Regions from separate parts of the Lentzea sp. NPDC051838 genome, predicted to be linked through region 2. Evidence: riboswitches for the same ligand, from Rfam matches in the RefSeq annotation. Region 2 holds a riboswitch; the other holds the start of a gene.
What was found. Region 2 has a riboswitch for cobalamin ahead of AB0M24_RS29560 (iron ABC transporter permease). Riboswitches for the same ligand answer to the same signal wherever they lie in the genome.

Region 1: linked by a shared signal. The riboswitch ahead of metE (5-methyltetrahydropteroyltriglutamate--homocysteine S-methyltransferase) and the one ahead of AB0M24_RS29560 (iron ABC transporter permease) in region 2 are both predicted to bind cobalamin.

Annotation. Positions count from the first base shown of each region.
Region 1 is NZ_JBFAYI010000008.1:80,674-84,076, reverse strand. It holds gene AB0M24_RS20310 (AMP-binding protein) at 1-218, opposite strand, end outside; gene AB0M24_RS20305 (enoyl-CoA hydratase/isomerase family protein) at 224-958, opposite strand; gene AB0M24_RS20300 (TetR/AcrR family transcriptional regulator) at 1,035-1,595, shown strand; cobalamin riboswitch at 1,594-1,793, shown strand; gene metE (5-methyltetrahydropteroyltriglutamate--homocysteine S-methyltransferase) at 1,896-3,403, shown strand, end outside.
Region 2 is NZ_JBFAYI010000016.1:130,386-133,788, forward strand. It holds gene AB0M24_RS29555 (AAA family ATPase) at 1-1,728, opposite strand, end outside; cobalamin riboswitch at 1,746-1,869, shown strand; gene AB0M24_RS29560 (iron ABC transporter permease) at 1,903-2,925, shown strand; gene AB0M24_RS29565 (ABC transporter ATP-binding protein) at 2,925-3,403, shown strand, end outside.

The sequences.
Region 1 (3,403 bases), on a different contig from region 2:
GTGGCACCGAGCTTGATCAGCGCGAACCAGACCAGCGGGAACTCCGGCACGTTCCGCAGCATGATCGCGACCCGGTCACCCGCGCGGATCCCCTTGTCCCGCAACGCCTGCGCGTACCCGCTGGACAGCCTGTCGATCTCGGCGAACGTGAACGAGCCACCGGGATCGAACGTCCACGCCGTTCTGTCCGGCCATCTCACAGCGGCCGTCCGCAGCATCGCGATCACTGGTTGAAGTCTTTCCGCGGCGCCTCGTTCTCCCCGGACAGGCTCGTCTGCAGGGCGTGCTCAACCTCCGTGGCGAGGGCCTGGTCGAGCGTCGAGTCGTAACCCTGGTCGATGGCACGTTTCGCGAGCAATGCGGCGACCGGAGGCTGAGCGATGATGCGCCGCGCGAGCTTCATCGCGTGCTTCTCGTGGTCGTAGACGTCCCGGTAGACCACCCCGAGCTGCAACAGCCTGTTGCCGGTGATCTGTTCACCCAGCAGCAGCCATTCCTTGGCCTGGTGCGGCCCCACCAGCTTCGGCAGCAGACTGGAGATACCTCCCGTCACGCTGAGACCGACCCCCACTTCGGGAAACCCGAACTTCGCGTCAGCCGTCACGATGAGGTCGCATCCCAGCGCGAACTCCGCGCCCGCACCGAGCGCGTACCCGTGCACCGCCGCGATCACGATGCCGGGGTAGTCGCGGATCGCCCGCGTCACGTCCTGGATGCGTTCCAGCCGGGCCCGCGTCTCGTCCTCGGTCTCGACCGGCACCGGTTCCTTGAGGTCGTGGCCGGCGCAGAACGACTTGCCCCGCCCCGCCAGCACGACCACGCGCGCCCCGTCCTCGCGGGCACGGCCGAAGGCTGCCAGCAAGTCCTCGACCAGGGCCGGGACCACGGCGTTCAGCCGTTCCGGACGGTTCAGGTGCACCTGCGCGACGCCCTCGGCACAGGAGTAGTCGACGGTCATCTCTCCCCTTCGATCGATCGATCGATTGAGTCCGACGCTAGAGTGAGCGAGTCAGGTCGGTCAAGGGAGGCGTCACATGTCGACTGAGGAGCGGGTCCGCGAGGCGGCGGTGGCGTTGTTCGCCGAACGCGGGTTCCACGGCACCGGCATCCGCGACCTCGCACAGGCCGCCGGGCTGTCGTCGGCGACGCTCTACCACTACATGGGCACCAAGGAAGATCTGCTCGCCGAGATCATGCGCACGAGCCTGACCGCGTTGATCGCCGAGGCCGAGAAGATCACCGGTGACCCGAGGGAACGGCTCGTCGCATTGGTCAAGATGCACGTCCAGGCTCACGCCGAGAAGCCGCGCGAGACCACGGTCGTGGACGGCGAGATGCGCGCGCTGACCGGCGAAAGGCGCGCGGAGATCGTGGCGTTGCGCGACCGGTACGAGCGGTTCTGGCAGAACGCGATCGTCGACAGCCTGAAGGCTCGTCAGCTGTCAACAGCGGATCCGAGCATCGCTCGTCTGGCGTTGCTGGAGATGTGCAGCGGGGTGTCGCGGTGGTACTCCCCTGAAGGACCGGTCAAGTTGAGCGATCTCACCGTCCAGTACGCGGACATGGCGCTGGGCATGCTCGGCGCGTCCCGCTAGTCTCGATCACGCCAGCGGTTCACTCAGGTTCGCTTGAGTGGAGCAAAAGGGAACCCGGTGCGAGTCCGGGACTGCCCCGCAGCGGTGAGTGGGAACGAAAGCCGTCATACGCACTGGAGAAATCCGGGAAGCGACGGCCGGTAGGAGCGCGATGTACGCCCACGAGTCCGAAGACCTGCCGCCGGTCCGCGCACCGACCGGTGCGCGGTGCACCGGAGCCTCTCGGGCGGGCTGACGGGCGACCTCTGGGCTGCCTCGTGGGTTTCCGGTGCGTTCCGCACGCTCGCGAGGAGAGAGCTTGTGACCATCGGCAGCACCGTTTTCGGCTATCCCCGCATCGGACCGATGCGCCAGCTGAAGCGCGCCGTGGAGCAGTACTGGTCCGGCAAGATCGACGAAGCCACCCTGCAGGCCACCGCACGTGGGCTGCGCGCCGAGACCTGGGCCGAACTGTCCGAACTGGACTCGATTCCGTCCGGCACGTTCTCGTTCTACGACCACGTGCTCGACACGGCGTTCCTGTTCGACGCCGTGCCGCAACGGCACCGCGACCTGGGTCTGTCCGAACTGGACACCTACTTCGCCGCGGCACGAGGCCGCGACGGTGCCGCTGCTCTGGAACTCACGAAGTGGTTCGACACCAACTACCACTACCTGGTGCCGGAACTGGGCCCTGACACCGAGTTCCGGCTCGCCGGCGACAAGCCGATCGCGGAGTACCGCGAGGCGCTGGAGCTCGGCTTCACGACCCGGCCGGTGCTGCTCGGCCCGGTGACGTTCCTGCTGCTGGCCAAGAGCACGGTCCCGGGCTTCGAGCCACTGACTCTGCTGGACCGCCTGCTGGAGGCCTACGTCGAGCTGCTCGGCCGGCTGCGGGTCGAGGGCGTCGAGTGGGTGCAGCTGGACGAACCGGCGTTCGCCGCCGACCGCACACCCGCCGAGCTCAACGCGTTGCGGCGCACGTACCGGACGTTGAGCGGCCTGCCAGGACGGCCGAAGCTGCTCGTCACCGGCTACTACGGCGACCTGGGGCCCGCGCTGCCGATCCTGGCCGAGTCGCAGGTCGAGGCGATCGGGGTCGACCTGGTCAGCGCACCGGACACCTCGTTCGCCATTCCGGCGTTGCGCGACAAGACATTGGTCGCCGGCCTGGTCGACGGGCGCAACGTGTGGCGCACCGACCTGCACGCCGCGCTGTCCAAGGCCGCGTCGCTGCTGGGTTCCGCGCGCGAGGTCGTAGTGTCGTCGTCCACGTTGCTGCACGTGCCGTACGACCTGGAGTTCGAGCAGCTCGACGCTGACGTGCGGGCACGGCTGGCGTTCGCACGGCAGAAGGTGCGCGAGGTCGTCGTGCTGGGCAGGGCTTTGCGCGACGGAGCGGACGGCGCGTGGGCGGACGAGGCTCAGCGTCAGGTTCCCAGTCCCCGTCGCGATGATCATGTGCGGGCTCGCATCCAGTCGTTGCGGCCGGAGAACCAGGTTCGGGCGCCGTACGAGGACCGGGCGGCGGCCCAGCAGGCACGGCTCGGCCTGCCGCCGCTCGCGACCACGACGATCGGCTCGTTCCCGCAGACCGGCGACATCCGCAAGGCCCGCGCGGCGGTCAGGAGCGGCGAGATCACCCCGGCTGACTACGACCAGCGCATGCGGGACGAGATCTCGCGGGTGATCGACCTGCAGGAGGACATCGGCCTGGACGTGCTCGTGCACGGCGAACCCGAGCGCAACGACATGGTCCAATACTTCGCCGAGCACCTCGAAGGCTTCGCCAGCACCGAGTTCGGCTGGGTGCAGTCCTACGGGTCGCG
Region 2 (3,403 bases):
GTCGGCGGAGGCCTCCGCCCAGCCCAGCCAGAAGACCGCGTCGATGTCGCGAACCAGATCGCCGTCGGGCAGCCCGTCGACGAGTGCGGCGGCTTCGTCCAGCCGGTCCGCGCGAAGGTCGACGAGCGTCGCGACCGACAGCGCGGTGGCCAGCAGGGTGGGATCGTCGACCTCTCGTGCGGACGCGATCACCTCGGCCACCTCCTCGCGCCCCGGTTCACGCTCCCGTTCGACGCTGCGGCCCGCGAGAAGTGCGACCTGCAGCACCGCCGCCGAATGAGCATCCGTGTCCGCGATCCGCCGCCACTCGGTGCGCAACATCGCCGTGGCCTCGGGATAACGCCCAAGCAGCCGTTCCACCGTCGCGCAGAGCCGTACCGTCTGCGCCCGTGCGGCCGTCAGTTCGACTGGCAGCAACCGCAGCACCTCGTGCATCGTCTCGCTCGCCTGCCGCAGATCTCCGGTGGCTCCGAGCGCCTGGGCGAGTCGCCCGAGCAGCAGAAGTCGTTGTGGCGTGGCCGATTCCGCGTCGGGCAGCAGCCTGATGGCCGCCCGCAGGAAGTGCGCGGCCGTCGCAGGAGTGGAGTGCATCGTCGCCTCGGCCGCCTCGCCGAGCACCGCGACCGCGTCGAGGTCGCCCCGAGCGGCGGACCGCTCCACGTGCCGGGCGAACTCCGCGGCAGGCGCGCCACGACGGCGCAACGCCACCGCGGCCCTGGCGTGTGCCCGGAGCCGCCAGCCGGGACCCGCGTCCTGGTAGGCGACGCTGCGCACGAGCGGGTGGCGGTAGCGGAACCGGCCGGAGGCGTCCAGCCGCACCAGGTCCCGTTCGGCGAGCCGGTCGAGCGCGGTCAGCACCGACTCGGGTGCCAGCGCCGCGATCTCGGCGAGCGAGTCGGCGTCGAAGTCGTCGCCGACGACCGCAGCCGCGTGGGCGACGAGCTGTTCCTGCGGTGTCAACGCGGCCAGTTCGGCGGCGAGCACCGCGTGGACCGCCACCGGCAGGCCGTTCGCGTCGGCTCGCACCAACGCCTCCAGGTAGAACGGGTTTCCCGCGCCCGCCAGGTGGATCTCCTCGCGCCGGGCCCGGCTGAGCTGTACGGGGAGGAGCAGATCGGCGTCGGCCCGGTTCAGCGGCGCGAGCTCCAGCAGGTCGGCCACGCCGTCCGCGGTGGCGCGCGACAACGCGTGCCACAGTCGGGACGAGGTCTGCCGAGGCCTGCTCGCCAACGCCAGCAGTACGCGTCCGTGTGGCGGGTGCCGCAACAGGAAGTCGAGCAGTTCCACCGAACCCTCGTCCGCCCAGTGCAGGTCGTCGAGCACGAGCACCAGTCCGGACGGTTCGGCGAGCAGCTCCAGCAGTGCGCGGACGGCCCTGTGCAACCGGTACCGCTCCGCGTCGACCAGGTCCGTCGGGCCGTCCGCCGGGATCGCCGGGAAGATCGTCGCGAGCAGCCCGAGCCGTTCGGGACCCAGTACGGCCAACGCGGCCGGTTCCAGAAGGTCGTCGAGGGCGGTGACGAACACTCCGAACGGGACGTGGGACTCGAACTCCGCCGCGCGTGCGCCGCGGACCATCCAGCCCGTCGCGAGCGTCGTCAGCTCCGCCAGCAGTCTGCTCTTGCCGATCCCCGGTTCACCGGTGACCACGACGCACCGGGCGCCGTCCGCTGCCAGCATTCCGCGCAGGACGCCTGCTTCGCGTGCCCGGCCGGGTAACTCAGCCATGCGTCGGTGGACCTGCCTTCGGGTTAGCATGCGTGGGTCGTGCGTGGGGGAAGTCCGGTCGAAGTCCGGCGCTGACCCGCAACGGTAGGCCCTCCTGATGGAGGGTGAGCCCGAATACCCGCACACGGCAGACCAAACGCAACTCTCCTGCCGTGGACTGCGGGAAGGGAACCAGTGATCGGGAAGATCTGCGCGCTCGTCGGCGTGCTCGTCGTCAGCGTTGTGGCGGGCGTCTCGCTCGGCCCCGTCAGCATTCCGTTCGGGCAGACCGTCGAGCTCCTGCACGCCGCCATCACCGGCGGAGTGATCTCCGCCGCAGATGCGGGCCAGTACCACATCGTCTGGGACATCCGGCTGCCTCGCGTGCTGCTCGCCGCAGTCGTGGGCGCTGGTTTGAGCACGGTCGGTGTGGCGATCCAGGCCATGGTCCGCAACGCGCTCGCAGACCCTTATGTGCTCGGCATCTCATCCGGCGCCAGCGTCGGGGCGACGGCCGTGGCGACCCTCGGAGTGTTGTCGGGTCTGGGGGTCTACGCGTTGTCCACGGGAGCGTTCCTCACCGGGCTCGGCGCCACCGCGCTGGTCTACCTCACCGCGCGCACGAGCCGCGGGCTCACACCGTTGCGGCTGGTGCTGACCGGAACCGCGCTGGCGTACGGGTTCTCCGCGGTGGCGATGCTGCTCGTCTTCCAGGCACCGCACGGGGAGGCGGCGCGGGCGGCGATGTTCTGGTTGCTGGGCAGCCTCGGAGGCGCGACCTGGCAGCAGCTTCCGGTCGCCGGTGTCGTCACGCTGGCCGGGATCGCGTACTTGATGACCAGGGCGCGGCAGCTCAACGCATTGGCGATGGGGGACGAGACCGCGACCACACTGGGTGTCCCGGTCAACCGGTTCCGCACGCAGCTGTTCATCGTCACGGCCGGCATCACCGGTGTGCTGGTGGCGGTCAGCGGCGCGGTGGGCTTCGTCGGCCTGATGCTGCCGCACCTCACCCGCATGGTCGTGGGCGCGGACCACCGGCGCGTGCTGCCGCTCGCACCCCTTGCCGGAGCGTCGTTCCTGGTGTGGGTGGACGTGGCCGCCCGCATGCTGGCCGCGCCGGAAGAGCTCCCGCTCGGCGTCATCACGGCCGCGATCGGCGTGCCGTGCTTCATCTTGCTCATGCGCCGCAAGTCCTACGTCTTCGGAGGCCGTTGATGCGCATCGAGGTCTCCGGCGTCACCGTCTCGAACATCATCTCGGACATCTCGCTGGCTGCTCAGAACGAGGTCGTCGGCATCGTCGGCCCGAACGGCAGTGGCAAGTCCACGACGTTGCGCTGCGTCTACCGGGCTCTGAAGCCGGACTCCGGTGCCGTGCTCATCGACGGCGCCGATGTCCACAAGCGACGCGACCTGGCTCGTCATCTGGCCGCTCTGACGCAGGAGTCGCAGGTCGAGTTCGACTTCACGGTCGCCGAGGTCGTGGAGATGGGTCGCCTGCCGCACGAACGCTCCCCGCGCGACGTGGAGGTCGTGCGCGAGGCACTGGCCACAGTGGACATCTCGCACCTCGCGTCGCGCAGCTTCCTCAGCCTCTCCGGCGGCGAACGTCAACGCGTGCTCATCGCCCGTGCCATCGCCCAGGAACCGCGCGTCCTCGTGCTGGACGAGCCCACGAACCACCTCGACATCCG